Regions from separate parts of the Thioalkalivibrio sp. ALE12 genome, predicted to be linked through region 3. Evidence: predicted binding sites of a transcription regulator. Region 3 holds the regulator's gene; each other region holds the start of a gene.

Region 1 (7,953 bases), 110 kb from region 3:
CCGGATCGGGCAAGTCCACCCTGCTCGGGCTCCTTGCAGGTCTGGACGCCCCGAGCGCGGGAGAAGTTCGCCTGCTGGGCCGGACCATCAGCGAACTGGACGAGGATGGCCGCGCCGCGTTGCGCGCCGGCCGGGTCGGGTTCGTGTTCCAGTCCTTCCAGTTGCTCCCGGCGCTGACGGCCCTGGAGAACGCCCTGCTGCCACTGGAGCTGAACCCGGCCCATGCCGGCGAAGATCAGGCCACCCTGAACCGCTGGGCCAGCCAGGCCCTGGAGCGCGTGGGCCTTGGCGAACGCGCCGCGCATTACCCGCACCAGCTTTCGGGGGGCGAGCAGCAACGGGTGGCCATTGCCCGCGCCATTGTCGACCACCCGGCGGTCCTGTTCGCCGACGAGCCCACCGGGAATCTCGACGGCAAGACCGGGCAGCGCATCATCGAGCTGCTGTTCGGCCTGGCCCGGCATCCGGACGGCGACGGGCCCGCCACCGCACTGGTGCTGGTGACCCATGATCCGGAACTGGCGGCGCAGTGCGACCGCATCATCTCCATTCAGGATGGCGTGCTGGCATGACGGCAAGCCACATCCATACCCGGGGTCAGGGCCGCAATCCCCTGCGCGCGCTGCTGCGCGGCACCTGGCGGGAATGGCGCTCCGCCGAACTGCGGGTACTGGCCGCGGCGCTGGTCGTCGCGGTCGCCGCGGTCGCCGCCGTCGGCTTCTTTACCGATCGCGTGGATCGCGGGATGGCCCAGCAGGCCACCGCCCTCCTCGGCGGTGATCTTGCGGTGGTCAGTGACAACCCGCTGCCGGCGGGCTGGCCCGACGAAGCCGCGAACCGCGGGCTGGACACGGCGCGCACCGCCTCGCTGCCCAGCGTGGTCTTTGGCAAGGACGACCAGTCGCGCCTGGCGGCCCTGCGCGCAGTCGAGCCCAGCTGGCCGTTGAAGGGCGAGGCCCGCACCCGCTCGGGACCGGACGGGGAGGAGCAACCGCGCGAACGCGGGCCGCAACCCGGTACCGCCTGGCTGGAATCCACCCTGCTCGAGGCCTTGGGGCTTCAGGTGGGCGACCGGGTAGAGGTCGGCGACCTGGACCTGGAGGTCACCGGCACCCTCGCGCATGAACCGGACCGTGGCAGCAACCTGCTGAACATCGCACCGCGTCTGATGCTCGCATTCGACGACCTGGACGCCAGTGGACTGATCGGCCCCGGCAGCCGGGTGCGCTACGAGTTCTTTGCCGCCGGGCCGAGTGCGGAGATTGAAGCCTTCCGCGCCTGGCTGGGGGACGAACTGGAGGCCGGGGAACGCCTCCTGGGCCTGGACGACGCGAACCCGGAGCTGCGCACGGCCATCGAGCGCGCCGAGCGCTTCCTCGGGCTCGCTTCGCTGATGGCGGTGCTACTGGCCGGGGCCGCGATTGCCGTGGCGGCCCATCACTTCGCCCAGCGCCGCGCCGATCCGGCGGCCGTGATGCGCGCCCTGGGCGCCAGCGGCCGCCGGGTCCTGCTGACCTACTTCGGCCGGGTGGTGCTGGTCGCCCTGCTGGCCAGCGCTGTCGGGCTCGCCATCGGCTTCGCCGCGCAGTTCGTCCTCGCGTCCCTGCTCGGCGGCTGGCTTGACGGGGATCTCCCTCCTCCGGGGGCGCGGCCACTGGTCGCCGGCCTGGGCGTGGGACTGATTACCGCCGTTGGCTTCGCCCTCCCCGCGCTGTTGCGCATTGGCCAGGTCTCGCCGCTGCGCGTCCTGCGCCGCGATCTGGGCCTGCCGCCCACCTCGGTATGGCTCTCCGGCGCCCTCGCACTGCTCGCCTTCGGCGGCCTACTCTACTGGCAGGCCGCCGACCCGCAACTCGCCGCCTGGGTCCTGATCGGCACCGCGGTGGCCATCGCGTTGCTGGCCGTCCTCGGAATGGGGCTGGTGCTCGCCCTGAGGCCTCTGCGCAACCGCGGCGGCATGGCCCTGCGCTTCGGGCTGGCCAACCTGTCCCGGCGCGGCGGCCTCAGCGCGGTGCAACTGGTGGCCTTCAGTGTCGGGATCCTGGCCCTGCTGCTGCTGGCGATCGTGCGCGTCGACCTGCTGGAGGCCTGGGATGCCAGCATCCCGGAGGACGCCCCCAACCAGTTCTTCATCAACATCCAGCCGGGCCAGGAGCAGGCCTTCGCCGACCGGGTCGAGGCGGCCGGCCTCGAACGCCCGCAACTCGACCCGATGATCCGTGGCCGTCTGATCGAGATCAACGACGAACGCGTTCATCCGGAGGACTTTGACGATGATCGCGACCGACGACTGGTGGATCGCGAATTCAACCTGTCGTATGCGCACACCCCGCCGGCGCACAATCGCATCGTCGATGGACACTGGTTCGGCGAGGCCGGGCAGGATCCCGACCGGGGCTGGTCGGTGGAGGCCGGACTCATGGAACGCTTCGACCTGGCACTGGGCGACTACCTGACGTTCCGGGTTGGGGGGCAGCCCATCCGCAGTCCGATCACCAGCGTCCGCGAGGTCGACTGGGACAGCTTCCAGGTGAATTTCTTCGTCATCGGCCCGCCTCCGCTGCTGGACCAGCAGCCCCGGACCTTCATCACGGCCATGCACGTGCCCGAAGACCAGCGCAGCGCCCAGAACCAGTGGTTGCGGGAGTTCCCCGCCGTATCGGCCATCGACGTCAGCGCCATCCTCGCGCAGGTCCGCGATGTGATGGACCAGGCCACGCGGGCGGTCGAATACGTCTTCCTGTTCACCCTGATCGCCGGGCTGACCGTGCTCTACGCCGCGGTCCAGGCCACCCGCGACGTCCGACGACGGGAGGCCGCCCTGCTGCGCACCCTCGGGGCACGTCGCGACCACATTCGCAACGGCTTGCTGGCGGAGTTCGGGACCCTGGGCCTGCTGGCCGGGCTGCTCGCGGCCGTGATCGCCACGGCAGTGGGCGCCCTGCTCGCCTGGCAGGTTTTCGAGTTCGACTACAGCGTCAATCCCCTGACCTTCGTCTACGGGATCGGGGGCGGTACGCTGGGGATCGCCCTGGCCGGCTGGCTGGGGACGCGCCGGGTGCTGGACCAGGCCCCGCTGGCGGTGCTGCGCGGCCCGGAATAAGCCGAGCCGGGGTACTCGCGTGCCCCGATCAGTGGCCGTACATGATGTCCACGTCGAGGAAACCGAACAGGACCAGTAGCGCCAGCGCCCAGAGGTAGAAGGAGAAGACCTTCAGGTTGGCGCGGTACAGGAAGAACAACACCATCTTCAGCGACACAATCCCGACCAGCGCGGATACCACAAAGCCCACCGCCAGGGCCGTCCAGTTCAGGTCCCCAAGGCCGTTGCCGTTCAGGACGTCCAGCGACTGCACGGCGGTCGCCGCCAGGATCGTGGGAATCGCGAGGAAAAAGCTGTACTCCGCCGCCCAGCGCCGCTTGAGCCCGGTGAAGAGCGCGAAGACGATCGTCATACCGCTGCGCGAGAGCCCGGGAATCAGCGCGAAACCCTGCGCCACGCCGATGATCGCCGCGATCTTCGGGCTCAATTGGCGCAGGCCCAGCGGGCGCCGCTGCAACCGGTCCGTCCACCACAGCAGCACGCCGGTGAGGCTGAGCGTCCCGGCGATCAGCGTCGGGTGGGCAAACACCTGCTCGAACCCGGCCTTCAGGGTAAAACCCACGACGGCGGTCGCGAACACCGACAGCCCGCACAGCAGCGCCAGGCGCAGGAACAGCATCTCGCGCCCCGCGGAGCCCCGGGCGGAGGCCCACTGCCAGCTCTCGCGGGCGATCCCGCCACTCAGCCGCAGCAGGCTCTTGCGGAAGACAAAGACAATCGATACCAGCGTGCCGACGTGCACCACCAGATCGAAAAGGATCATCTCAGGGCTTTCCGGAGGCGGCAGTGGCTCGCCCTGACGAATCAGCCAGTGCTGGGTCAGAACCAGGTGGGCGGTCGAGCTGACCGGCAAGAACATGAAGATGCCCTGCACGATCCCGAGCAGGGTGGCGACCCAGACTGTCATGACAGGTGCGGCTCCGTGATCCCGAGGCGGGCCGCAGTATACGCAAACCACCTACCCGGCGTCGGTACCGGCGTCGCACCGCCGGCAAAAGCCCGGCCAGGAGCCAGTCGGATTTGGGTGATCGTCGCGAGCGTGGCGGGAGAGCGAGCCCATTTTTTCGGTCTCTCGAGGCGCATAGTGGGCACTATGTAACGAGAGAGAGCGGAAAAAGGGGCCGTTCTCCTGCGCGCGCAGCAGATCAGTCCCAAATCCAACTGGCTCCTAGACTCGGAACTGGGTCGTCAGACTTCGCAACTGCTCGATGCGCGCCACCAGGGCATCGGTCTCGCTGGCGGTGGCCTCGGCATTGGCCGCCGTCACCTGGGCCCCCTGACTGACCTCCGTGAGGGTGCCATCCACCTCGCGCGCGACCTCCGCCTGCTGTGACACGGCACCGGAGATCTCGTTGTTGAGATGCCGGATCCGCTCGACCGCCGAGCGGATCGACTGCAGGGCCTCGCCGGCACCGGCGGCCTCGTCCACGCCCGTTTCGCCCTTCTCCCGACTGCGCTCCATCGCCCCGGCCGCCGAGCGGGCACCCGCCTGCAGACGCTCGATCATGGCCTGGATCTCGGTCGTCGATTCCTGGGTCCGGGTCGCGAGCGTCCGCACCTCGTCGGCGACCACGGCAAACCCCCGACCCTGCTCGCCCGCGCGGGCCGCCTCGATGGCCGCATTCAGTGCCAGCAGGTTCGTCTGCTCGGCGATCCCGCGGATCACATCGAGCACCGATCCAATCTGGTCCGACTCGGCCTGCAGGCGCGCTACCTGTTCGTTGGCGGTGCCGATCTCGCTGGCCAGCTCGCGCATGGTGCGCACGGTGGTGTCCACCACGCCGGAGCCGGTCCGGGTCTCGGTCTCGGCCTGGTCGGCCGCCTCGGAGGCCGTGCGCGCGTTACGGGCGATCTCCTCGGCCGAGGCCGTCATCTGGTTCATGGCCGTCGCCACCTGGCCCAGCCGCGCCTGTTGCTGCTGCACCTCCTGGTTGGTCTCCTCCGCCACGCGGTGCAGGGTGCCAACCGACTCCCCCAGCTCACGTGCATGCTCCACCATCTCCGAGACCATGCGCTGCAGACGCGCGATGAAGGCGTTGAACAGGCGGGCCAGGCGGTCGATGCCGTCGTTGCGCGGGGCCTCGATGCGCTGGCGCAGATCCCCCTCACCCTCCGAGACCGCACGGAATCGCCCGGCCAGTTCCGCCAGGCGGCGACGGATCATGAACACGAACAGGAAGTACACCACCACGATCACGCCAATCGCCACGCCCAGCATCATCGCGTTGACCTGCCAGGCCGCGACATCCAGCAGCCGGTCCACCGCAGCGGCCACTTCGGCCTCCAGGGCCGGCGTGGTCGCGTGCTCCTGCATGACCTGCTCCAGGGTGGCCTCCATCCCGCCCTTCAGCGTGGCCGTATGCCAGAACACCGCCGCGGCGGCGATCAGGAAGAACACCCCGACAATCGCACTCAATGCGAGCGAGAAACGTCCCGCCAGCGAAAGGCGACTCAGCCACCCACTCTCCTGCTCCATTGCTGCCCCCTGATGCCGGTACACTCCGGCTTTTGTTATCGCTGTAACGACCCACCGGCCCGAAACTATAGGCCGTGGCGCACCTGTGCTTCACGTGCCCGCAACGCATGCGCTTGTGACGCAAGTCCGGACCGATTAAGGTTCTCTGAAATATACGTTCAAGCATATCCTCGATCACCGCGAACCGACGAAACCCTCCTATGCAGCTCACCCGCTATACCGATTTTTCCCTTCGCGTCCTGATGTACCTCACCGTGCAGCCGCGCGAGCAGCGCGTAACCGTCAGCGACATCTCCGAGCAGTTCGCCATCCCCCGCAACCACCTGGTCAAGATCGTGCACCAGCTCGGCCAGAAGGGCTACATCATCACCCGGCGCGGCAAGGGGGGCGGAATCTCGCTCGCCTGCGACCCCGGAGAGATCAACGTCGGCAGCGTAATCCGCGACATGGAGCCCAATCTGAACGTGATCGACTGCGAGAAGCCCGTCTGCCCGATCCTGCCCGCCTGCCAGTTGCGCGGGGTGCTCAACGACGCACGCGACGCCTTCCTCGCCGTGCTCGACCGCTACACCATTGCCGATGTGACCCAGGCGCCCGACTACCTCTACGAGCTCCTGCATCCCGGCAAGAGCGCCTGAACGCCGGTATCCTTCGGCCATGGAACGGCCCGCACCCCGAAAACGAACCGCCCTGCACGCGCACACCGGCGCCCGCTGGCTGGCCGTGGCCGTTCCGTGCCTGCTGGCGCTTGCGAGCGCCGACGCACGCCAGGCCTGTCCCGATCCCGGGACCACACCCACCCCCCTCGCCGAACTGCGCGCGGGGGCCCTCCCCGAAGGAACGGAGGTGGTCGCGGAAGGCACCGTAACCGGCGTCTTCATGGACACGGACCAGCTGGGGGGCTTCTACCTGCAACAGGGCTCGGCCACCGGGGCCACGGGCCTGTTCGTCTACGCCCCACGAAGGGACCCGGTCGCGGCCGGGCAGCGCCTGCAGGTGCACGGCGCCTTCACCCGCCATCGAGGCCGCCCCCAACTCTCGCAACTGGACGCGGTGGTGACCTGCACCGACGGCGAACCGCCCGCCCCCGTCGACCTGCGCCTGCCCGCCGCGGCCGACCGGCTGGGCGACTTTATCGACCAGCCGGTCCGTTTCCCGCAGCGCCTGACGGTCACGGACAACCGGGACCTCGGCCGCTACGGAAGCCTGACGCTGGCCGCCGACGGGCGCCTGACGCATCCGGGCCAGACCGCCCCCGCGGACAGCCCGGGGCGCCAGGACATGGATCGGCGGATCGAACTGGACGACGGGAGCTATCGCGCGAACCCCGACCCGATCCCGTACCTCGACGACCAGGGGACCCGCCGCGCGGGAAGCTCGGTGGAAGGCCTCACCGGCATCCTCACCCACGCCTTCGGCGCGTACCGGATCCACCCCACCGAGCCCATTGACTGGACCGGCGGCGACCGTCCCGGCCCGGTGCCGGCCGCGGATCCCGGTCATCTGCGCATTGCCACCGCGAACATGGAGAATGACTTCGTCACGCTGGGCGAGCGTGGCGCGCAGACCCCGGCCGAGCGCCAACGCCAGACCGCCAAGCTGGATGCCCTGCTGCAGGGCCTGGATGCGGACCTGCTGGGCGCGGTCGAACTGGAAAACGCCGCGGCTGCGCGCGAGACCCTGGTGGCGCGCCTGAACGCCCGCCCCGGGGAGCGTGGCGAATATGCGGCCATCGTTCACCCGGCACCGGGGGACGACGCGATCAAGGTCGGCCTGCTCTACCGACCGGAACGGCTGCGTTTGGTCGACACGGCCGCCGACCGCGATACCGTCCACCACCGCCCCCCGCTGCTGGGCTGGTTCGAAGCGGGCGCTACCGGCGAACATCTCGGTGCCGTGGTCGTACATTTCAAGGCCAAGAGCGGCTGCCCCGACAGCGGCGATATCGACCGTGGCCAGGGCTGCTGGAACCAGCGCCGTACCGCGCAGGCCGAACGCCTCGTCGCCTGGATACGCGAACAGCAAACCGGCGAGTTCGCGGATGCTCCCGTCGTGGTCCTGGGCGATCTCAACGCCTATGCCGCCGAGGACCCCCTGCACGTCCTCCATGCCGCAGGAAAACACGATCTCGTGCACGACGACCCAGGTACCGCCCATACCTACGTCTTTCGCGGCCAGGCCGGGCAGCTGGACTACCTGCTGGGGCCCGACACGCTGCGTGAACGAGTCCGGGACGGCGCCACCTGGGCGGTCAACGCCGACGAACCGGAATTCCTCGGATTTGATGGCCGCGCCCCGGCCGACGGGCCCTGGCGCGCCTCGGATCACGATCCGGTCTGGGCCGACCTGTACCTGGACTAGTCGGTGACTGCGG
Region 2 (7,953 bases), on a different contig from region 3:
CTGCTCCGAACCCGACGCGGTCTGATCCAGCACCTCGGTGATGTTGGCCACGTTGCGGTTGATCTCCTCGGCCACCGTGGACTGTTCCTCGGCGGCGCTGGCGATCTGCGTGTTCATGTCGCTGATGCGGGTGACGGATTGCGTAATCGCGACCAGCGACTCGCCGGCCAGGTTCACCTGCTCCACGCTCTCGTGGGCCTTGGCACGGCCGTCTTCCATCGCCTGCACCGCCTCGCGCGTACCGGTCTGGACCCGCTCGATCATCTGCTGGATCTCGTGGGTCGAGTCCTGAGTGCGGCTGGCCAGCGTGCGCACCTCGTCCGCGACCACCGCGAAGCCGCGGCCCTGCTCGCCGGCGCGGGCGGCCTCGATCGCCGCGTTCAGCGCCAGCAGGTTGGTCTGATCGGCTATGTCGCCGATCACCTCGAGGACCTTGTTGATCTCCTCGGCGTCCTGCGACAGACGACTGACCACCTCGGCGGCGCTGTCCACCTGAGTGGACAGGCCATTGATCGCGGTGACCGTCTTCTGCACCACCTGCTGGCCGGCGTTCGCATCCTGATCGGTGGTCTGCGCGGCGGCGGCGGCGTCCGCCGCATTCCGGGCCACTTCCTGCACGGTGGCCGTCATCTCGTTCATCGCGGTGGCGACCTGGTCGGTCTCCGCCTTCTGGCGGCGGACCTGCTCGTTGGTCTCCTCGCTGGTCGCGGACAGCTCGTTGGCCGCGGCCGCTACCTGGTCGGAACCGGCCGCCACCTGCTGGATCAGCACCCGGATCTTCTCCACGAAGTTATTGAAAGCGATGGAGAGATCCCCCAGCTCGTTCTTGCCGGATACCTTCAGCTGACGCGTCAGGTCCCCTTCGCCACTAGCGATGTCGTTCAGACGGTCCACGGTCTGGCACAACGGCCGCACGATGCTGCGCGTCAGGAACCAGGCCAGCAGCGCGCCCAGGACCACAGCAATCACGCCGACCATCACCACGGTACCTGTGGCATTGCGCGCCATGTCGACATAGGCACTGCGATCGACCATCAGCTCGAGGACGCCCACCGCGTCCCCGGAGAAGTCCATCACCGGCCGCGCGATCACCGCCATCGGCTTGCCCTGGTAGGTCACGTTGCGCACGTGTCGCTCGCCACCGAGCACCTCGCGCATCTCGGCGGCGCTGAAGGTGGCCTCGCCATCGATGGTGCCGCCAAAGCGGCTGAAACGTCCGTCGTCCCGCAGGTACAGCGCGACCGGCGCCCCCAGCTCCTCGGTAAACTGCTCGAAGAAGGGATCACCGAAGGACAGGCCAAACTCCACCGAGCCCACGTGCTCACCGTTATGGGCGATCGGCACGACACCTCGAATCCCGAGGCCCGCCACACCCTCTTCCAGACCGGAGATCGGCGCCTGGTTATTGTTGGTATCGACCACGGTCTGGCGGAAGCCGGACAGGTCGTCATCGAAGCGGTCCGGACGATGCACGCGCAGGAAGGACGTCGCCGGCGGCGTATGGAACTGGTACTGGCGCACCCCGTAGTCCGTGCTCAGCGACTCGAAGGTCGGCACCGTCATCGCGGCCAGCCGCTCGCGATCGCCCGTGGCCATTGCCTCCTGGATATCCGGGATGCGGGCGACCGTCTCGGCCATCGCCGTGGCTCGCGCCGCCTCCTGGTCGAGCCGATCCAGCAACTGTCCGGCCAGGTCATTCAGCTCGCGCTGTTCGGCGCGATCCGCCATCGTGCCCAGGGCGTTCATCACCACCACCAGCGTCAGCACCACGGCGAGTACGACCACGCCGATGATGCCCACCATGAGCCGTACACCAATCCGGATATTGTCAAACATGTCTGCGCGTCCTTTCCTGCACCGGTCACGGCCGGCTTCAGAATCAAGATTCAGGTCAGTCGTCCTTCCTAGCGGCGGCGAATCCTAAAACTTGAATACGAAGGTACTTTCTTCCCCACAGGTTCTCAGGGGACAAGATTGCTTCGGTGGGCCGCTTCCGAGCTCCGCGCTCAGACGGGCTACAACAACAGAATCTCGGCAAACGCGTAGACCACCAGGCTGATCAGCACCAGCGCCAGCACCGAGAGCAATGCCCCGCCACGCACCATGTCCAGCACCCGCAGCCGGTTGCTGGCGAACACGATGGCGTTGGGTGGCGTCGCCACCGGCAGCATGAAGGCCACCGACGCGGCAAACGCCACCGGCAGGGCCAGCAACAGCACGGGCACGTCCATGCTCAGCGCGAACGCGGTCACCAGCGGCAACAGCGTAGCCGCTGTCGCGGTATTGCTCGTCACATGACTCAGGGTCATGGTCAGGAGCGCCACCCCGGCCATGATCAGGATCAGCGGCCAGGCCTGGGCGATCACCAGGGCATCCGCCGCCAGCTCCGCCAGCCCGCTGGACTCGATCGCCGCACCCAGGCTCAAACCCCCGCCTACCAGCAACAGCACGCCCCAGGGGAGCTCGCGCGTGTTGTCCCAGCTCAGCAGCCGGCGCTGTTCGCGCGACCCCGACGGGACCAGGAACAGCAACCCGGCCCCGAGGATCGCGATGCCGGCATCGGTCAGCGAGATCGGCAGCCAGCCCTCGAGCAGCGGCCGTGTCAGCCAGGCCAGCGCAACCAGCAGAAACACCCCGGCCACCCGCTTTTCCGCGACCGACCAGGGGCCCACGGTCGCGCGCTGTTCGTCCAGCAGCGCGCGCAGACCGTTCAGCTCCACCCGGTGCACCGGAAACACCCAGCGAGTCAGCGACCACCACGCAAGGGCCAGCAGCACCGCCGCCAGCGGCAGCCCCAGGGTCATCCATTCCAGGAACCCGATCTCCATCCCGTGGCGATCCCCGAGGTACGCGGCCGTCAGGGCATTCGGCGGCGAACCGATGATGGTCGCCATGCCCCCGATGTTCGCGGCGAACGCGATGCCCAGCAGGAGCGCCAGGGCCGGGCGTCGCGATTCCATGTCCGGCCCCTGTGGAGACGCGCCGCGCTCGATCAGTCCAAGCACCGAGAGCGCGATCGGCAGCATCAGGGCCGCCGTCGCGGTATTGCTGACCCACATGGACAACCCCGCCGTGGCCAGCATGAAGGCCCCCACCAGCACATGCAGGCGATTGCCGGCGCGCGCCACGATCGCCAGCGCCATGCGCCGGTGGAGATCCCAGCGCTGCACGGCCAGGGCAATGGCGAAGCCGCCCATGAACAGGAAAATGATCGGATTCGCGTACGGCGCGGTGGCCTCGTCCATGGGCACGATGTCGAGCACCGGCAGGACCGCGATCGGCAGCAGCGCCGTCACCGGCAGCGGCAGGGCCTCGCTGATCCACCAGGTCGCCATGAACAGCGTCAGACCCAGCACCCGCCAGGCCGCCGGATCGAACCCCGCCGGGGCCGGTACCAGCAGGAAGATGGCGAAGATCGCCGGCCCCAGCAACAGACCGATGCGCCCGCGCCAGTTCACCGGAGGGGTCTTTTCCGGTTGGGTGTCGCGTTGCCCTGCCGTGTCCTCGGTCGCTGCCATGGGCCTCTTTCGTCGGTCAAGCATCAGGGTATACGGCCCGGGCCAAAACCAACCCGTACCATCGGAAATTGCATCGTCCGGGCAACGTGACTATCGTTGTCCCGTTATGCGGCGTGCCCGTTTCGGGACGCTGCCACAGCAGTTTCTCACGACACTGTCCAAGGAGTCTTTCATGGCCTACGAACTGCCCGATCTGCCCTACGCCAAGAACGCGCTGGAGCCGCACATCTCCGCCGAGACGCTGGAATACCATCACGACAAGCACCACGCGACCTACGTGACCAAGCTGAACGGCCTGCTGCCGGGCTCCGAGTTCGAAAACGCCACGCTGGAAGACATCATCAAGAAGGCCCCGGCCGGCGGCATCTTCAACAACGGCGCCCAGGTCTGGAACCACACCTTCTACTTCAACTGCATGGCCCCGAACGCCGGCGGCGAGCCCTCCGGCAAGCTGGCCGATGCCATCAACAGCGCCTTCGGCTCCTTCGACGCCTTCAAGGAGAAGTTCAACGAGTCCGCCGTTGGCAACTTCGGCTCCGGCTGGACCTGGCTGGTGCAGAACAGTGATGGCTCGGTGGAGATCGTCAACACCTCCAACGCCGCGAACCCGCTGCGCGACGGCAAGACCCCGCTGCTGACCTGCGACGTCTGGGAACACGCCTACTACATCGACTACCGCAACGCCCGCCCGAAGTACCTCGAGAACTTCTGGGCCGTGGTGAACTGGGACTTTGTGGCCCAGCAGATGAACTAAAGTCCCAAGCGGACTAAACTAGGCGCCTTTGGCCGCATGACGCGGCCGCGCCTTTCATCGAGCCGGCGGCCCTCCGCCGGCTCTTTGGTTTCGGAGAACCCCATGAGCGACGCCCTGCAGAACACCTACAAGCGCCTGCCCGTTGCCTTCGAGCGCGGCGAAGGCGCCTGGCTGTGGGATACCGACGGCAAGCGCTATCTCGACGCCCTGTCGGGGATCGCGGTGTGTGGCCTTGGCCACGCCCATCCCAAGGTCGCCCAGGCCGTCTGCGACCAGGCCAGCACCCTGGTGCACACCTCCAACCTCTACCGCATCCCGCTGCAGGAACAGCTGGCGCGGCGCCTGTGCGCGCTGTCCGGCATGGATCGCGCCTTCTTCTGCAACTCGGGGGCCGAGGCCAACGAGGCGGCGATCAAGCTCGCCCGCCTGCATGGCCGTGCCCGCGGGATCGCCGAGCCGAAGATCGTGGTGATGGAGGGCAGCTTCCATGGCCGCACCATGGCCACCCTGTCCGCCACCGGCAACGCGAAGGTCCGGGCCGGATTCGAGCCGCTGGTATCGGGCTTTGTGCATGTGCCCCACGGCGACGCCGAGGCCGTCGAAGCCCTGGCGGCCGACCCGGACGTCGTCGCGATCCTGGTGGAGCCGGTCACCGGCGAGGGCGGCATACATGTCCCGCCGCCCGGCTACCTGCGCCGCCTGCGCGAACTGGCCGACCAGCACGGCTGGCTGCTGATGCTGGACGAGATCCAGGCCGGCATCGGCCGTACCGGGCACTGGTTCGCCTTCCAGCACGAGGGCATCACCCCGGATGTGGTCAGCCTGGCCAAGGGTCTCGGCAACGGCATCCCCATTGGCGCCAATCTGGTGGCCGGTGCCGCCCGCGAGCTCTTCAGCCCGGGCACGCACGGCACCACGTTTGGCGGCAACCCGCTGGTGTGCCGGGCGGCGCTGGCCGTACTCGATGTGATGCAGGACGAGGCCCTGTGCGAACAGGCGTCCCGTCAGGGCGAGCTCCTGCTGAACCGACTGCGCGACCGCCTCGCGGACCATGCGGGCGTCGTCGCCGTGCGTGGCCGCGGTCTGATGATCGGGGTCGAACTGGACCGCCCGGCCGGCGAGCTGGTCATGGCGGCGCTGGAGCGGGGGCTGATCCTGAACGTGACCGCGGATCGGGTCATTCGCCTATTGCCACCGCTGATCATCGACGACGACCAGGTGGAACAGATCGCCGTAACCGTAGCCGACCTGGTGGACGCGTTCCTGGCGTCGCCCCAAGCCAACGAGGTCTCCGCATGAACCCACGCCACTACCTCTCGTTCCTGGATCTCTCCGGCGACGAAACCCGGGCCCTGCTGCAGCGCGCCATCGAGCTCAAGCAGCAACTGAAGGCCGGCGAGCACCACGATGACCTGCTGCGCGGCAAGACGCTCGGCATGATCTTCGAGAAGTCCTCCACCCGCACCCGCGTGTCGTTCGAAGTGGGCATGCAGCAGCTGGGCGGCAACGCCCTGTTCCTGTCCCCGCGCGACACCCAGCTGGGGCGCGGCGAGCCGATCGAGGACACCGCCCGCGTGCTCTCGCGCATGGTCGACTGCGTGATGATCCGCACCTACGAACACGAAAAGATCGAGCTGTTCGCCAAGCACGCCACGGTGCCGGTGATCAACGGCCTGACCGATCTCGAGCATCCGGCCCAGCTGCTGGCCGACCTGCAGACCTACTTCGAGCATCGCGGCGACATCCGCGGCAAGCGCGTCGCCTGGATCGGCGACGGCAACAACATGTGCCACAGCTACATGTACGCCGCGCGCCTGCTGGGCTTCCAGCTGGTGGCCGCCTGCCCCGAGGGCTACGACCCGGAGCCCAGTGTGGTCGATACCACGCGCGAACACTTCGAGCTGACCCGCGATGCCCGCGCCGCCGCCGAGGGTGCGGATCTGGTCGTCACCGACGTCTGGGCCAGCATGGGGCAGGAACAGGAAAAGAGCGCCCGGCGCCGGGCCTTCTCCGGCTTTTTCGTCGATGCCGACCTGATGCAGCTCGCCAACGACGACGCCCTGTTCATGCACTGCCTGCCGGCGCACCGCGAGGAAGAGGTCTCCACCGACGTCCTGGAAGGCCCACAAAGCGTCGTCTGGGACGAGGCCGAAAACCGCCTCCACGCCCAGAAGGCCCTGCTCGAATTCCTCATCACCCTTAACGCCGACCAGCGCACGTCGTAAGGGCGAAAAGCGTTAACAGGAAGATGGGAAGTTAGGAAGGGTTATTGGTGAGGTGGCATCCCCGGCGCGGCGGCTAGCATCGCGCGGTGGGCGAAATCTCGGCCCCCACAATCAAAACCTCCCTGTCTTCCCATCTTCCTGTGAAACGCCCTTGACCTGAACCTTCAGGCGGGCGCGCGGCGGCGGGCATGGAGGCGCCGGCGGGTCTGCCAGCGGTAGACGACGCGCCAGCCGAGCAGGAAGGCCAGGATGGCCGCGTACAGCGCGACCTCGGCATAGTCGGCCCGCGCGAGCCACAGGAAATGCAGGATAGCCAGTACGCCGGCCACGTACACACCGCGGTGCAGCCAGACCCACCCCTTCTTCAGCCAGCGCTGGGCACCATCGGTGGAGGTGACCGCCAGCGCCAGCAGGATCACCCAGGCGGCGAAACCGACCATCACGAACGGGCGCTCGGTCAGGTCGTAGAGCACCAGTTCCCAGTCGAAGAACAGGTCCACCCCCAGCCAGATCAGGGCGTGCGCGGTCACGTAACCGAACGCGACCAGCCCCAGCATCCGCCGCAACCGGGTGAGCCACGCCAGCCCGGTCATCTGCCGCAACGGGGTCACCGCCAACGCCACCAGCAGCGCGATCATCGCGTGCGTGCCGGATAGCTCCAGCAGCTTCTCGATCGGGTTCACACCCAACCCGCCGAACCAGCCAAGCGTACGCAAGCCGATCCACATGGCCGGCAGAAGCGCCACCAACAGGACGGCCCACCACACACCGGTGGGCGGACGGGACCGGGCTCGACGGGTTGTGGCGGTCATGCCCCCATCCCGTCAGAAGTGCTCGCGCAGGTCCATGCCCTCGTACAGCGACGCCACCTCGTCCCCGTAACCGTTGAACATCTCCGTGCGCCGGCGCCGGAACTCGCCGATGCGGCGCTCGGTGCGCTGCGACCAGCGCGGATGATCCACGTCCGGATTCACGTTGCTGTAAAAGCCGTACTCGTCAGGCTGCGCCTGGTTCCACAGGGTCGGTGGCTGGTCCTCGACGAAGCGGATGTGCTGAATGGACTTGATGCTCTTGAAGCCGTACTTCCACGGTACCACCAGCCGGATCGGCGCCCCGTTCTGGTTGGGCAGCACCTCGTCGTACAGACCCACAGCGAGGATGGTCAGCGGGTGCATCGCCTCGTCCAGGCGCAGGCCCTCGGTATAGGGCCACTGCAGCCCACCGGAACTGGCCCGGCGCCGGGGCCGCTGCCCCCGCAGGTTTTCGGGGTCGTGAATACTCTCGAACGCCACGTAGCGCGCACCCCCGCGCGGCTGCGCCTGCTCGATGATGCGGTTCAACTCGAAGCCGATCCAGGGGATCACCATCGACCAGCCTTCCACACAGCGCATGCGATAGATGCGCTCCTCCAGCGACCAGGGGCTGATGAAGTCCTCCACCGCGTACTCACCCGGGT
Region 3 (7,953 bases):
CTGATCCCGCTGGTGGATCGCACCCAGGACGGCCAGCTGATGGGCCGGATCAAGGGCGTGCGGCGCAAGCTCTCGCAGGAGCTGGGATTCCTGCTGCAGCCGGTGCATATCCGCGACAACCTCGAACTGAGCCCGAATGCCTACCGCATCAGCCTGCTGGGCGTGACCGTGGCCGAGGCCGAGGTCTTCCCCGAGCGCGAACTGGCGATCAATCCGGGCGAGGTGTTCGGGACGGTGTCGGGCACGCCGACCAAGGACCCGACGTTCAATCTGGATGCGCTGTGGATAGACCCGGCGGACCGCGACCAGGCCCAGGGTGCCGGCTATACCGTGGTCGACTGCGCCACGGTGATCGCGACCCATCTGTCACAGGTGTTCCGCGAGAACGCGCATCGCCTGATCGGCCACGAGGAGGCGCAGCACCTGCTCGACCAGCTGGCGCGCCATTCGCCGAAGCTGGTGGAAAACCTGGTGCCCAAGACGCTGTCCCTGTCCATCGTGCTGAAGGTGCTGCAGAACCTGCTGGCCGAGCAAGTCTCGATCCGCGACCTGCGCACGATCGCCGAAACCCTGGCAGACGAGGGGGTCAAGAGTCAGGATCCCGGCACTTTGACCGCGGCGGTGCGGGTGGCCCTGGCGCGCTCGATCGTGCAGGACCTGGTGGGGCCGGAGGACGAGCTGCCCCTGATCGCGCTGGATCCGTCGTTGGAACAGCTCTTGCATAAGTCCCTGCAGGGGAGCTCGGGCGGCACGGTTGGACTGGAGCCCGGGCTGGCGGAGCGGCTGCAGCGCTCGGTGGCCGATGCGGCCCGCCGCCAGGAGACGGCCGGACAGCCGGCGGTCCTGGTGGTGGCACCGGAGATCCGCTCCTGGATCGCCGGGTGGCTGCGCGGCGCGGTCCGCAGTCTGACCGTGCTGGCCTTCACCGAGATTCCGGACAATCGCCGGATCCGGGTGGTTGCCACCGTCGGCCAGGAAGAGTCGCAGAAGCAGTCCGCCTGAACGACACGATGAAGGGTTCCGCCGCGCGAGCGGCACAGGAGAAAAAGCATGAACGTCAGACGATATCGGGCCCGGGACATGCGTGACGCGATGCGCCAGGTGCGCGAGCAGCAGGGCGAGGACGCGGTCATCCTGTCCAGTCGCCGGGTCGACGGCTGGCTGGAGGTGGTCGCGGCGCTGGAGGACGGCGCCGCGTCGGAGCCGGTAGCCGCGCAGGACGCGCCCGCGACGAGCCGCGAAGCGAGCACAACCGCCCGGCCGGCCCGCGAGCGCGGCGCCGGTCAGGCCGCAGCGTCGTGGCCGGCCGACCCGGAGCTGACCGCCATGCGGCAGGAGCTGCGCGACCTGCGCAGCCTGATGACGCGCCAGTATGCGGAGAGCGAAGAGGCGCGCTGGGCGGCCCGCCACCCGCTGGCGGCGGAATGCAAGGCGCGCCTGATCGACCGCGGGTTCAGCGACGCCCTGGCGCGCAGCCTGGCCGGAAGCATTCTCGATGACAGCTCGCCGGAACAGGCCTGGGAACGCCTGCGGGCGCGGTTGTCGGGCGCGATTGCCACCCACCGGCCGGACATCCTGGACGAGGGCGGCCTGCTGGCGCTGGTCGGGCCCACCGGCGTTGGCAAGACCACCACGCTGGCCCGCATCGCGCTGCGCCAGATCCGCCGCATGGGCCCGGATTCGGTTACGCTGGTCACCCTGGACAGCCAGCGCATCGGGGCCACGCGCCAGTTGCAGGCCTTCGCCCAGATGGCGGGGATCTCGGTGCGGGTGCTGCAGAACGCGAGAGAGTTGCGCGAACTGGCGCGCCGCGTGGAGGATGGGCACCTGATCCTGGTGGATACGGCGGGACAGGCCCCGCGGGCAGTGGAGGACGAATCCCTGTTCGCGCACCTGCCGCCGGACATCCGGGCCGAGAGCTGGCTGGTGGTGTCGGCGACGACCCAGGGGAGCGCGTTGCGGCGGGTGCTGGAGGCATTTCGCAAGGCGGAGCCCTCGGCGCTGGTGCTGACCAAGCTGGACGAGGCCGAGGAGCTGGGCGAGGTCCTGTCCGTACTGCTGGATCAGCACCTGGGGCTGGGGTTCGTCAGCGATGGCCAGCGTATTGCCGAGGACTTTCACCGGGTCGATACCGGGTATCTGACCCGACTGGCCCTGGAGGATGCCGCCGATGAACCCGGGGCAGCGGCCAATGCCCGCGAGACCTGGGCGGCCGAGCGCCTGGCGGAGATGGAACCGCCGCGACGCGCGCGCGCCCAGGCACGTCCGGCACGGGCGGCGGAGCCCGCCACGCTGGAACTGATTCAACCGGTCGGGAAGGGGCGCTATGCCACGCACTAACAAGCCGTTGAAGGTCATCGCGGTTGCCTCGGGCAAGGGCGGGGTGGGCAAGACCAACGTATCGGTGAACCTGTCGGTGGGCCTGGCCCGGCTCGGGCGCGAGGTCATGCTGTTCGACGCCGATCTGGGCCTGGCCAACGTGGACCTGCTGCTGGGGATGCGTCCCGAGCGCACGCTGCACGACCTGGTGACCGGTGATGTGGACAGCCTGGAGGATGTGCTCGTCCAGGGGCCGGACGGGGTAAAGGTGGTGCCTTCGGCTTCGGGGATCGCGGCGATGGCCAACCTGACGCCGGCCGAGCATGCCGGTCTGATCCATGCCTTCAGCGCCTATCGCAAACCCCTGGATGTGCTGATCGTGGACACCGCGGCCGGCCTGCAGGAATCCGTGACGTCGTTCTGCCGCGCGGTCCAGGAGACCCTGGTGGTGGTCTGCGACGAGCCCGCCTCGATTACCGACGCTTATGCCCTGATCAAGGTCCTGCACCGCGATCATGGCCTGCGTCGCTTCCGCATGGTGACGAACATGGTCGACGGCCGCGAAGGCGCCGAGCGACTGATGCAGAAACTCAATACCGTCTGCGGCAACTACCTGCCGGAGGTGGTGCTCGACCTGGCCGGCTATATTCCGATGGATGATCACCTGCGCAAGGCGGTGCAGAAACGCGCGCCAGTGGTACAGCAGTACCCCGGGAGCCCGGCGGGGAAGGCCTTTGCCGAACTGGCACGGACCGTAGACCGCTGGCCGGTGGGCGGCGGTGACCACGGTGGCGTCGGGTTTTTCGTGGAACGGATGCTGCAGAGCGCATGATGACGACGCGTAATCGACTTTCCGGCTATCAGGCGGCCTCCGCGGCCAGCGGCGGGCACGAGGAGCTGATTGCCGATCACGTCGAGCTGGTCCACCGCATCGCCCATCACCTGATGGCGCGGCTCCCCGCCTCGGTGCAGGTGGATGACCTGATTCAGGCGGGCATGATCGGGCTGCTCGAGGCGGCGCGCCAGTTCGAGGGCGGCCAGGGCGCGACCTTTGCCACCTACGCCGGGATCCGCATCCGTGGCGCGATGATCGACGAGCTGCGCCGCAGTGACTGGACACCGCGTTCGGTGCACCGCAACAGTCGGCGTATTGCCGCGGCGATCCAGACCGTCGAGGCGCGCGAGGGGCGGGCGGCGCGTGGCAGCGAGGTCGCCGCCGAGCTGGACGTGCCGATCGACCAGTACTACGAGATGCTGCAGGATCACGCCGGAGCCCACCTGTTCGCCCTGGACGACCTCGGCGGGGGTGACGACGGGGCCGATCGCGTGATCGAAGGGCAGGAGGTGTCGCCGGCCCGCACCCTCGAGGCCGGTGAGTTCCGTCAGGAACTGGCCGAAGCCCTCGGCGATCTCCCCGAACGCGAGCGGCTGGTGCTGTCGCTCTACTACATCGAAGAGCTCAACCTGCGCGAGATCGGCGCCGTGCTGGGCGTGACCGAGTCGCGCGTCAGCCAGATCCGAAGTCAGGCCACCATTCGACTGCGCGCCCGCCTGGGTTCGTGGCTCGAAGACGGTACGGCTTTGCAGTTATTCTAAAACCCACCCTACGAATCCCGGAGTGACGTGTGGACAAGGGAATGAAGATTCTCATCGTGGACGACTTTTCCACGATGCGGCGCATTATCAAGAACCTGTTGCGTGATCTTGGCTTCAACAATACCCAGGAAGCCGACGACGGCAGCACCGCGCTGCCTATGCTGCAGAACGGGGATTTCGACTTTCTGATCACCGACTGGAACATGCCCAACATGCCGGGGATCGACTTGCTGAAGGCCGTGCGCGCCGACCCGAACCTCAAGTCCATGCCGGTGCTGATGGTGACGGCGGAGGCCAAGCGCGACCAGATCGTCGAGGCGGCCGAGGCGGGCGTGAACGGCTACGTGGTCAAGCCGTTCACCGCCGAGACGCTGAAGGAAAAGATCGACAAGATCTTCGAACGCATTGAAGCACAGGGATAATCATGGGCCTGTGACCGATATGCCCGACGCCCGTGGCACCGACCGCCGCGGGCGTCGTCCGAAACCTTCCGCGCCGTACCCGCAAGAGGCTTCTCATGACTGAACAGGAACACCCACCACGCGACGATCAGCTGGAGCTTGCGCGGCAGTTGGTCAAGACGCTGGAGGCGGGCGACGACACGGGCGCCCGGGCGCTGGTGCAGGATCTGGCGCGCCCCTATGACCGCGAACTCTTCGACGAGCTGGGCAAGCTGACCCGTGATCTTCACGAGGCCCTGCAAAGCTTCCGCGGCGATTCGCGTCTGGTCGAACTGACCCAGGCGGAGATCCCGGACGCAAAGGAACGCCTGAATTACGTGGTCACGATGACCGAACAGGCGGCCCACGACACCATGAATGCCATCGAGTCGAGCCTGCCGATCGCGGAGTCGTTCAGTCAGCAGGCGGCCAACCTGACGGCGAAGTGGACGCGCTTTCGCAACCGCCAGCTCTCGGTGGAGGAGTTCCGGGACTTTGCCCGCGAGCTCGACACGTTCTTCGCGCAGGCGGGGGAAGACACCGAGGAGCTGCGCCGGCTGCTCTCCGAGGTGCTGATGGCACAGAGCTATCAGGATATTACCGGCCAGGTGATTCGCCGCGTGATCCAGCTGGTGACCGACCTGGAAGAGAACCTGGTGTCCCTGATCCGGCTCTCCAGTGGGCGCATGGAGCAGGTCGAGGCGGCCGAGGCGTCGCTTGAACAACGCGAGGAGGATCGCGAGGCGGACCGCAAGGGTCACGGTCCCAGCGTGCCCAAGACTCAAGATTCCGCCGCGGATGTCGTTCAAGGACAGGACGAGGTGGACGATCTGCTATCGAGCCTGGGCTTCTAGGCAGTTCCCCTCATGCGAATGGCGCCACGCGACCGGAGAGACTGAATGGCCATCGACCCCAATGACGAAATCCTTCAGGACTTCCTGATCGAGGCCGGGGAACTGCTGGAGGGGCTCAACGAGCAACTCATCGACCTGGAACAGAATCCGGATGACCGGGATCTGCTGAATGCGGTCTTTCGTAGCTTCCATACCATCAAGGGCGGGGCCGGCTTCCTGAGCCTGGATCCCCTGGTGACCGTGTGCCATCACGCGGAGGACGTCTTCAACCTGCTGCGTAACGGTGAGCGGCGGGCGGACAGTCACCTGATGGACACCATGCTGCGGGTGCTGGATACCCTGAACGTGATGTTCGGGGACCTGCGCTCCGGCGTGGATCCCACGCCCGCCGAGGCCGACCTGGTGGAAAACCTCCGGCGCATGGCGAACAACGAGGACGTGGCGGCGGAGCCCGCCGCGCCGCCGCCCCCGGAACCCGAGCCGGAGCCAGAGCCCGAACCGCAAGCGGATACGGATGCGGAACCGGCGGCGGATGGCGAAGCGATGGTCGGTGCCGGTGACGAGATCACCGACGACGAATTCGAGGCCCTGCTCGACAGCCTGCACGGCGATCAGCCGCCGAAGCCCGTGGAGACGGGCTCCACCGCGGGCGATGCGGCCGGAGAAGAACCGGCTGCGGAGGATGCGAGTGGCTCCGGCGACCTGATCACCGACGACGAATTCGAGAACCTGCTGGACGAGTTGCAGGCCAAGGGCGCCGGGCCGGCCGCTACCGGGGCGGTCCCCAGCCCCGCAGACGACGAACCTGCGGAAGCCCCGTCGGCGAAGCCCGAACCCGCCGAACCGGAGAAGGCCGCCGCGCCCGCCGATACCGCTGCAGGAGGCCAGGGCGGTGGCGGCGCGCGTGCCGGCGGCGGGGGTGCCGAGGGGGGCGGTCGGGCGGCCCCGCAGGGCGAGACTTCCGTGCGCGTCGACACCGAGCGCCTGGACGAGATCATGAACCTGGTGGGCGAGCTGGTACTGGTGCGCAACCGGCTGAGCATGCTGCGCTCGCAGCATGTCGATGACGAGCTGGGCAAGGCGATCAGCTCCCTGGCCCTGGTGACCTCGGATCTGCAGACCTCGGTGATGAAGACCCGCATGCAGCCGGTGAAGAAGGTCTTCAACCGCTTCCCGCGCGTGATCCGCGATCTCTCCCGCAATCTGGGCAAGGAGATCGAGCTGGAGATCTTCGGCGAGGACACCGACCTCGACAAGAACCTGGTCGAGGCCCTGTCGGATCCGCTGGTGCACCTGGTCCGGAATGCCGTGGACCACGGCATCGAGACCCCCGAGGTACGCGAGGCGGCGGGCAAGCCGCGCAAGGGGACCGTAGTGCTGGGGGCCGCTCAGGAAGGCGATCACATCGCGCTGCTGATCAAGGACGACGGCGGCGGCATGGACCCGCAGGCCCTGCGGCGCAAGGCCGTGGAGAAAGGCCTGATGGAACCGGCCATGGCCGAGCGCATGACCGATCGCGAGGCCTTCAACGTGATCTTCATGGCCGGCTTCTCGACCAAGACCGAGATCTCCGACGTCTCCGGCCGCGGGGTCGGGATGGACGTGGTCAAGACCAAGATCTCGCAGCTCAACGGCACCATCGAGATCGACTCCGAGGTGGGCGTGGGCACCACGCTGCGGGTCAAGCTGCCCCTGACGCTGGCGATCCTGCCCGCGCTGATGGTGATCCTGGATGGCCGGCGCTTCGCCATCCCGCTGGCGTCGGTATCCGAGATCCTGGATCTGGACCTGACGAAGACGCACTACGTGGATGACCAGGAGGTCATCATCGTGCGCAAGCAGGCTCTGCCGATTCATTACCTCAAGCGCTGGCTGAAGCCGGGCCACGAGCCCGAGCCGCGCAAGGACGCCCATGTGGTCGTGGTGCATACCGCCGATCGCAAGGTAGGTCTGGTGGTGGATGACCTGGTCGGTCAGGAAGAGGTGGTCATCAAGCCCCTGGGGCAGAACCTGCAGGGCGTGAAGGGCCTGGCGGGTGCCACGATTACCGGGGATGGCGGGATCGCGTTGATCCTGGATGTCTCGGATCTGGTGACCATCCTGATGCGGCAACTGCAGATGTCCGGCCGTCCCCGCCGCGCATCGCGCACGAGCGAGGGCTGAGGATGCCGATCAGGGTTCTGGTCGTCGACGACTCCGGGTTCTTTCGTCGACGCATTGCGGAGATTCTGGATTCCGACTCGGGCATCGAGGTGGTCGGCTCGGCCGAGAACGGCGAGCAGGCGATCGCAAAGGTGCGCGAGCTCGACCCCGATGTCGTGACCATGGATATCGAGATGCCGGTGATGGACGGCATCACCGCGGTGCGCAAGATCATGGCCGAGAGTCCGCGGCCGATCCTGATGTTCTCCAGCCTGACCACCGAAGGCGCCCAGGCCACCCTGGATGCGCTGGAGGCCGGGGCGGTGGACTTCCTCCCCAAGCGGTTCAGCGACATGGCGGGCGACGAGGACAGCGCCCGCATGCTGCTGCGCCGCCGGGTGCGTTCGCTGTCGCGCAGCCGCGCGCGCTCGGCCAGCGCGCCGGGCACCAGCACACCGGCCCGCGAGTCGCGGCCGACCGCGCGGCGGGAAGAGGCCGACCGTCAGGCCGCAGACGCTGCCAAGCAACAGCCGCCGGTCGCGCGCACCCGGCCGCCAACACCCCTGCGGCAACTGCGGGCGGTCCTGATCGGGACTTCCACG
Region 4 (7,953 bases), on a different contig from region 3:
TCGGTCGCCGCCGGCGACGTGCTGGCGGCCATCCGGGAGCTGGACCTGGAGCTGGTGCAGGATGTCCGCCTGTTTGATCTGTACCAGGGCAAGGGCTTGAATCCGGACGAGAAGAGCCTTGCTTTGGGCTTGATTTTACGGGCTTTTGATCGCACCCTAGGCGAACAGGATGTGGCTGGCGTCACCGACGCGGTGATGCAGCATCTCCAGGCCCGGTTCAACGCAACCCTGAGACAATAAGGCGATGGCAGCTGTTACCAAGGCGGATCTTGCCGCCGTGCTAAACGAGGAACTGGGTCTCAACAAGCGCGAGGCCAAGGAATTCGTCGAGATGTTCTTTGAGGAGATGCGCCAGTCGCTGGAAGCAGGCGAAGGTGTAAAACTCTCGGGCTTCGGCAACTTCATCCTGCGCGACAAGAACCAGCGTCCGGGACGCAATCCGAAGACGGGCGAGGAGATCCCGGTATCCGCGCGACGCGTGGTTACCTTCCGCCCGGGGCAAAAACTGCGCGAGCGGGTAGAGAGCTATGCTGGAGGCGAGTAACCACCAGGAACTGCCCGCGATCCCGGGCAAGCGCTACTTCACGATCGGCGAGGTGGCGGAGCTGTGCCAGGTCAAGCCGCACGTGCTGCGCTACTGGGAGCAGGAATTCCCGATGCTGGCGCCGGTGAAGCGCCGCGGGAACCGCCGCTACTATCAGCGCCAGGACGTGATCCTGATCCGCCAGATCCGGGCTCTGCTGTACGAGGAGGGCTACACGATCAACGGGGCCCGCCAGAAGCTCTCCGGTGACGAAGCGAAGGGCGATCGCCAGCAGGCCCAGCAGATCATCCAGGACACCATCTCCGAGCTCGAGTCCGTACTGCGCACGCTCCGCGCCTGACCTTCCTTGTGCCCGCGTTAAGAAAGTCTTTTTGAACCACAGAGGGCACGAAGTTCACGAAGAAGGTCTTTCGGGTCTGGTCGCGGGTTAAAGGGCCGCATCCATTGCGGCGCATCCCGTCTCCGAATCCGCGAGCCATCGATGCCTTCCGTTTTCACGCGTTTCTCTGTGTCCTCCGTGCACTCTGTGGTGAACTAAACACTCGTGTGCCGTGATGGGCGCTCGGTTCGCTTTGGCGGTGTTGGGTGCTTTCGTGACGGCGGGGAATCGGATATAGTTCGCGGCTTCGGGGCGTGGCGCAGTCTGGTAGCGCATCTGCATGGGGTGCAGAGGGTCGCAGGTTCAAATCCTGCCGTCCCGACCAAACAGGAAGCATGAAAAAGGCCGCTTGTAGCGGCCTTTTTTGTGTCTGACGTCCGAGTTTGTCCGGGCGGGTCTATTCCATCGAGCGGCGACGCGCCTCGCGCTGGTAATGCAGCAAGGCGAGGTTGGTCTGGCGCTCCAGCCACTGTGTCATCCCGACAATCTCGAAGCCGGCGTATTCGTAGCCCTCCCGCGTACTGCGCCGCCGGTTGGCCAGGCGCAGGTCGCCCGAGAGCCGCTCACTGACGTCGGGGAGCAGCAGATTGGTGAACGCGAGGGTGGTGCCGGTCTCCAGCGTGTCGAGCGTGGCCGTGGCCAGCTCGATGCACATGCCCTGGCCCGAGAGATCGACGAGCTCGCCGATGACCGGGTCCTTCCAGCCGGGCGCGCGCAGTTCGATCTGCGGGCGCTGGGCCATGGGGATGTGAACGCGGAAGGTTTCGCGGCGCTGGAGATGCTCCAGTGTTTCGGGGTAGGGGCAGGCGTACAGGGCGCCGCCTTCTTCATGTTCGATCCGGGCCACGGTGGTGGAGAAGCGTACGGCCACGCCGCGCAGCGCGGCGAATACCCGCAGGGGCATACCGGAGGTGACATGCTGGTGCGCGCGCGGCGGATTCAGTTCGTCGAGAAAGAGTTCCTTCGCGGCGGGGTCCAGCCGGACCAGGGCCGAAGTGTACAGCGGGCCGTCGGCGTCGAGCCGGACGCTGACCAGGGTGAGCTTGTGGTCCAGGTCCTTGAGAATGCCGGCGATCCGGTCCGGCTTGTCGACCGTGTAGTCGGTTTCGTCCATGCGTCCGTGACGTTAGCTGGGTGTGAGGACGCAAGGTACTGGTCGAGCATCCGAAATGCCAGCATCGGTGCGAATAAGCTGCATCAGGCTTGTGTGATACGGCGTCCGCCACGGGTGTTGGGGCGGGTGCGCCCGTAGGGGTCGTAGGTCGCCGCCGGGCCGGCCTCTTCGCCGCGCAGGATCTGCATGGAGAGCTCCACGCGCTGGCGATCGCGATCGATCAGGCGTGCGTTGCCCTGGTTGAGGGTGTTGCAGCGCTCGATGGACTGGCGCAGGGCCTGCCAGTGATCGTTGAGGACGGCACCGTCGTCCATGCGCGAGAGCAGGCGGGCCATGCCCTCGGGTGTGAATGACTCGCTCGCGGCCTCGGCGATAGCGCGCTGCTGGCGGGTCTCGGTCTCGAGGTCCTGCAGCAGCCCCTGCTTGGTCGCCACGACCTCCTGCAGGGTCTCCGGGGTGCGCGCCTCGACCGCGCGGGTCTCCTGGATCAGGGCCTCTTCCAGTTGGTGGGCCAGCCGGATCGAGGTTTCCAGGGAGCGCAGCAGGCGATGGCGCGTGTCGGTGTTCATCGGTGAGGTCCGTGATTAGCGCAGCAGGCGCTCGAGGTCGATCATGCGGTCGGCCAGCTGTTCGTTGTCCACCGGGTAGTTGCCGCTGGCGATCGCCTCGCGCAGCTCGGCCACACGCGCCGCGTCGAACGGGGCGTTCTCGCCGGCGCTGGCGGCCGAACTCATCGCCTGGGCGGCGCCGGTCAGGGTAAGCGAATCGTTACCGGTGGTCGCGGCGCTATCCGACTCTTGCGCCCGGTTGGGCGCGCCGCTGGAGTCCTCGCGGCCCTTGACCGTGGAGCTCTGGCCGTCGGGGCGCAGACTGTTCGTGTTGAGGCCCTTGATATCCATTGTGCCGTCCTGTCGTTGTAACTGTGCTGCAAGTGTTTACGGCCGCGTGTGCTGAAACTGTAGCCCTGTGGCGGTGGTTTTTGTAACACCGATCACAGAGTCGGCATCAAAGTGTCACCCGGACGTGCCCGGAGGGCTGGATTTCGCCCTCGACCACGCGCCCGGACGAGGTGTTCTTGACCCGGATGCGGTCCCCGAGGCTGCCGTTTTCCAGGGCCTCGCCCTGCATGCGGATGGCGATCGAGCCGTTTTCGGCAAGGATCGTGACCCGCTGGCCGCGGCTGACGATCTCGCGCTGGGTGACGTGCTGTGTGCCGATGATCTGGCCCGGACGAATGCTGCGCCGGGTCTGCTGACCGATGAGGGCCGACTTGTCTTCATGATAACTGCCCGCGTGGCGTGACGTCTCGATGCGCTGGAAGCGCAGATCGCCGCTGGTCAGCGTGTGCTGGCGAGGGAGGTTGCGACTGGCCACCAGCACCTGAGCGTAACGTTCCACCGTGGCCGGGACATACAGCTGCCAGGTGACCGGGCCCGCACACTGAAGGTGGATCGCGGTATTGCCGTCGCGGCGGCCGCCGGGCGGGAAACGGGCGTTGAGTCCGTCATGGCAGTAGGCCAGCCGGAGCCGGTTGTCGAGCTGGCCGATCTCGATATTGATGTCGTCGCTATGTTCGGCGTCCAGCTCCTGCAACAGAAACTGTTCCGCGGCCGCGCGGATCTCCGCAACGGGGTGGATCTCGGCGTGGGCCGGCACGGAGAGCGCGAACCACGCCACGAGAGCCATGAGCCCCATGGGGATGCAGCGTGATGTACAGGTTGTATGTGGATGCATATGCCGGTCCTCGCCGCCCGAGGGAATACCCCGGGTCTGCCGCGTCCGTTCGCGGACCCGAAGCTATGCAGGTTTGATGCCAGTTGTCCGGGCGGTGCCCGACTCAAGGCCCGGCGTTCAATGCCGTTATCCCTGGGAAGCGGCGCCAGAAGGCGCATACAGGCGATTGCAAATGACAGCCCGGGGGTGCGCGGTGCACACTGAGCTCCCGGGAGCGGCTCGCGGCAGATGGGCGCGGGACAAGGAGAGCAGCACCATGAGTCAATTCATTGACGATGTGAACCAGCGAACGCAGCTGGTGGGTCAGAACCGGATGGAACTGCTGCTGTTCCACCTGGGTGGATCACAGACCTTCGGAATCAACGTGTTCAAGGTGCGCGAGGTGATCCCGTCGCCGCCGCTGCGCCAGATCCCGGGGTCGATGAGTGTGGTGCGCGGTGTGGCTACGCTGCGGGGCGGCACGGTGCCGATTATCGATCTGGCGCGCGCCATGGGCCTGCGCAGCGCGGCCGGTGCCAGCGACAGCGGCGACCAGAAGGTGGTGGTCACCGAGTTCAACCGTTCGGTTCAGGGGTTCTGGGTGTCGGCCGTGGACCGGATCGTGAATGTGAACTGGCAGGACGTGAAGTCCCCTCCGCGTGGTACGGGGCGCGAGTCCTTCCTGGTCGCGGTCACCGAGATCGACAACAAGCTGGTCGAGATCATCGACGTGGAACGGGTGCTTTCGATCGTCAATCCTCTGCCGACCGAGGTCTCCGAGTCCATCCGAGCGGACGCCACGCCAGCGGGGGGGCGCAAGGTCGTGATCGTTGACGACTCGGTCGTGGCGCGCAAGCAGATCGAGGGGGCGATTCGCGGTCTCGGGTTCGAATACGAGGTTTTCAAGGATGGTCAGGAGGCGCTCGACTTCCTGGAGCAGAAGGCCGGGGAGGGCCCGGTTCGCGACCAGATCGAGCTGGTGATCTCGGACATCGAGATGCCACGCATGGACGGCTATACGCTGACGGCGCGGATCCGGGACAATCCCGCCCTGAAAGATCTGAAGGTGCTGCTGCATTCCTCGTTGAGCGGCGAGTTCAATACCGACATGGTCAAGCGCGCCGGGGCCGATGCGTTTCTCTCGAAATTCAACCCCGACGAACTGGCCAACGCGGTGCTCGACCAGACCGGGCGCGAGGATCAACAGGTCGAATGACCGCCGGGGGGAACGGGGTTGCCGCCCGGCAAGGCCGGGGCGGCGTCACATGGCCGACAAGGGCCCAGTGTCGTGTCCCGCCTGCGACACCGTATACTGAAACCCGCTACCGGGGATTCCCCCTGCGTTTCGTGGCGCGGGCGCCGCTGTCAAGGACTCGTCATCAGGATGCTAATCACCATGGACTGTGCTCGGGGATGAACCGGTGATCGATTCCCGCGATTACGAGGAGTTTTCCCGCTTCCTGCAGGACTGCTGCGGCCTGGTGCTGGGTGACAGCCGTCAGTATCTGGTGTCGAGCCGACTGTCCCGGCTGCTCGACGAGTTCGACTTCAAGAGCGTGCCGGAGCTCCTGCACGCGATGCGGCAAGCCCCGAATCCGCGGCTGCGCACCCGTGTGATCGACGCGATGACGACCAACGAAACCTCGTGGTTTCGCGATGGCTTTCCGTTCGAGATCCTCCGGCATGTGTTGTTGCCGGAGCTGGCTGCGAAGGGAAGCAGCATCAAGGTCTGGTCTTCCGGCTGTTCCAGTGGCCAGGAGGCCTACAGCATCTCCATGGTCGTCTCCGAGTGGGAGGAATCCCGCCCCCCGCGCAAGGTGCCGGTATCCATCCTGGGGACGGACCTGTCGGAGAAGATCCTGGATGACGCCCGGCGGGCGGTCTACGACGGCCTGAGTATTGTGCGCGGGTTGAGCGAGAGCCGCCGCGCGCGCTTCTTCGAGACCGTGACGGACGGCCACAAGGTCGTTCCCGAGGTCCAGCGGCGCTGTCGTTTTCAGAAGCTCAACCTGATCGACAGCTACGCGGCACTGGGCAAGTTCGACCTGGTGTTCTGCCGCAACGTGCTGATCTATTTCTCCGGCGAGACCAAGCGACAGGTTCTTGACGGTATTGCCCGGCAGATGAATCCGGGCGGCTATCTGTTTCTTGGCGCTTCGGAGACGGCCGGCCCGTACACCAAGGCCTTCGAGACGGTTCGCACCGACTACGGCTCGGTCCTCCGGCTCAAATCCTGACGCCCCTCCGTCGCAGGGCCGCCAGGTCCGAAACGCCCGCGCAATGCGGCCGCGACTCGAATTGCCCCCTTCCCACGTTTCCCGCTAAGGGCGTCCCCAGCCGAGACGGATTCCCGTCGCTGGCATAGCGATTGCATCGGTCTCCTCGCAAAGGGCCGCAATGGCTGCGTCCCGGTTCTGGTAGCGAGGGTCCGCCACGGGCGGACAGGACGGAAACGATGAGTCTCTCTCTCGACAAGGCGATGGGCATCCTGCCGCAGGCGGTCAACGTGCGCGCCCAGCGCATGGAGCTGCTGGCCTCCAACATCGCCAATGCGGACACCCCGAACTACAAGGCGCGCGATATCGACTTTCGCGCGGTGCTCGAGTCCGCGGCTGGGAGCGGCAATCACTTGCCCATGGCGCGTAGCCAGGCGGCGCATATCGACCCCAATGCCGGGGCGATGAACGGGCAGGCCGAGGCGCTTTATCGCGTCCCTTCGCAGGCGTCCCTGGATGGCAACACGGTGGATCCGCAGATGGAACGTGCCGCCTTTGCCGAGAACGCGATCCAGTACCAGAGCAGTCTGGAATTCCTCAATCGCCGGGTCTCCGGCATCCGCGAAGCCCTGAGGGGCGACCGTTAACGCGGGCCTGATCGGGAGATCGATGTCGTGAGCAATATGTTCAGTCTGTTCAATACCTCGGCTTCGGCGCTGTCGGCGCAGTCGGTGCGCCTGAATACCGTGGCCTCGAATCTGGCCAACGCGAACACCGCCGCCACCAACCCGGACGAGGCGTATCGCGCCAAGCAGGTGCTGTTCCAGAGCGTGATGGATCAGGCCAACCCCAATGGTGCGGCGACGTCCGTGCGGGTGGCCGGCGTGACCGAGTCGCAGGCCCCGCCACAGGCCCACTACGAGCCACACCACCCGCAGGCGAACGAGGAGGGCTACATCTTCCGCCCGGCGATCAGCGTGGTCGAGGAGATGGCCAACATGATGTCCGCCTCGCGCAACTACGAAGCGAACGTCGAGGTGATGGAGACCTCGCGTCAGCTGCTCCAGCGCACATTGCAGATCGGCCAAGGCTAGAGGAGCCCGCCATGACACAGATTTCCCCCGAATTGCTGGATCGCCTCGGCCTGTCGCGCCCGGAGAAGAAGCCGGAAGGCGAGATGGACCGCCTCGGGCAGTCCGACTTCCTCAAGCTGATGACCACCCAGCTGGAGAACCAGGACCCGATGGAGCCGATGGATAACGGTGATTTCCTCGGCCAGATGGCGCAGTTCTCCACCGTGACCGGCATCGAGCAGCTGTCCAAGTCCTTCGAGAAGCTGGCGCAGTCCCTGGGGCAGAACCAGACGCTGCAGGCGGCTTCGCTGGTTGGCAAGGATGTACTGGTGCCCGTCGAGTTTGGCGAACTGGGGCCCGACGGGCGGGTGAACGGCGCGGTCGATCTGGAGCGCGCCACCGAAGAGCTGCAGATCGACGTGTACAGCCCGAATGGCGAGCGCATTCGCCGCATGAATATGGGCGCTGCCGGCAGCGGCCTGCAGGAGTTCACCTGGGACGGCATGCGCGACGACGGCACCTTCGCGCCACCGGGCGTCTACGAATTCAAGGCCACGGCCCGCTCCGGGACCCAGTCGGAGGCCGTGGATACCTTTCTGGATGCCCGCGTGGAAAGCGTCGCGGTGGGCAGTGACTCCGGGCTGGCACTGACCGTGCAGGGCCTGGGCGAGATCAGCTTTTCGGATGTACGGCGGATTGGCGGCTGACGCCCCGCAACAAGAACCCTGACGGAGGAAACACCCCATGCCCTTCAATATCGGATTGAGCGGACTCAACGCGGCCCAGGCCGATCTGCAGACCACCGGTAACAATGTGTCCAACTCGGGGACCACGGGGTTTAAACGTTCCCGTGCCGAGTTCGGCGATGTGTTCGCCCAGAGCTTCGGCGGGATCAGCCAGACAGCCATCGGCTC

What was found. The regulator FliA, encoded in region 3, starts transcription of late flagellar genes. The targets are predictions, from matches to a motif close to GCTAAAGTTNNNNNNNNNNCNGCCGATA.
Region 1: a site for FliA is predicted at 5,624-5,651, ahead of F614_RS0101110 (methyl-accepting chemotaxis protein). Genes of this name have one in related genera too.
Region 2: a site for FliA is predicted at 1,906-1,933, ahead of F614_RS0110650 (methyl-accepting chemotaxis protein). Genes of this name have one in related genera too.
Region 4: a site for FliA is predicted at 2,973-3,000, ahead of flgM (flagellar biosynthesis anti-sigma factor FlgM). Genes of this name have one in related genera too.

What each region holds. Positions count from the first base shown of each region.
Region 1 is NZ_KB905905.1:230,845-238,797, forward strand. It holds gene F614_RS0101095 (ABC transporter ATP-binding protein) at 1-572, shown strand, start outside; gene F614_RS0101100 (ABC transporter permease) at 569-3,103, shown strand; gene F614_RS0101105 (undecaprenyl-diphosphate phosphatase) at 3,132-4,010, opposite strand; gene F614_RS0101110 (methyl-accepting chemotaxis protein) at 4,272-5,579, opposite strand; gene F614_RS0101115 (Rrf2 family transcriptional regulator) at 5,780-6,217, shown strand; gene F614_RS0101120 (ExeM/NucH family extracellular endonuclease) at 6,237-7,940, shown strand.
Region 2 is NZ_KB905911.1:9,429-17,381, reverse strand. It holds gene F614_RS0110650 (methyl-accepting chemotaxis protein) at 1-1,836, opposite strand, end outside; gene F614_RS0110645 (DASS family sodium-coupled anion symporter) at 2,016-3,518, opposite strand; gene F614_RS0110640 (superoxide dismutase) at 3,691-4,272, shown strand; gene F614_RS0110635 (acetylornithine transaminase) at 4,375-5,571, shown strand; gene argF (ornithine carbamoyltransferase) at 5,568-6,497, shown strand; gene F614_RS0110625 (sulfite oxidase heme-binding subunit YedZ) at 6,662-7,309, opposite strand; gene msrP (protein-methionine-sulfoxide reductase catalytic subunit MsrP) at 7,322-7,953, opposite strand, start outside.
Region 3 is NZ_KB905905.1:118,730-126,682, forward strand. It holds gene flhA (flagellar biosynthesis protein FlhA) at 1-1,002, shown strand, start outside; partial or broken gene flhF (flagellar biosynthesis protein FlhF) at 1,051-2,158, shown strand; gene F614_RS0100580 (MinD/ParA family protein) at 2,327-3,151, shown strand; gene F614_RS0100585 (RNA polymerase sigma factor FliA) at 3,148-3,915, shown strand; gene cheY (chemotaxis response regulator CheY) at 3,957-4,337, shown strand; gene F614_RS0100595 (protein phosphatase CheZ) at 4,433-5,209, shown strand; gene F614_RS0100600 (chemotaxis protein CheA) at 5,255-7,372, shown strand; gene F614_RS0100605 (chemotaxis response regulator protein-glutamate methylesterase) at 7,375-7,953, shown strand, end outside.
Region 4 is NZ_KB905911.1:66,024-73,976, forward strand. It holds gene pheT (phenylalanine--tRNA ligase subunit beta) at 1-240, shown strand, start outside; gene F614_RS0110890 (integration host factor subunit alpha) at 245-544, shown strand; gene F614_RS0110895 (MerR family transcriptional regulator) at 528-884, shown strand; tRNA gene F614_RS0110900 (tRNA-Pro) at 1,172-1,248, shown strand; gene F614_RS0110905 (flagellar brake protein) at 1,321-2,037, opposite strand; gene F614_RS0110910 (flagella synthesis protein FlgN) at 2,121-2,606, opposite strand; gene flgM (flagellar biosynthesis anti-sigma factor FlgM) at 2,622-2,936, opposite strand; gene flgA (flagellar basal body P-ring formation chaperone FlgA) at 3,043-3,732, opposite strand; gene F614_RS0110925 (chemotaxis protein CheV) at 4,028-4,966, shown strand; gene F614_RS0110930 (protein-glutamate O-methyltransferase CheR) at 5,172-5,987, shown strand; gene flgB (flagellar basal body rod protein FlgB) at 6,206-6,613, shown strand; gene flgC (flagellar basal body rod protein FlgC) at 6,641-7,060, shown strand; gene F614_RS0110945 (flagellar hook assembly protein FlgD) at 7,072-7,746, shown strand; gene flgE (flagellar hook protein FlgE) at 7,784-7,953, shown strand, end outside.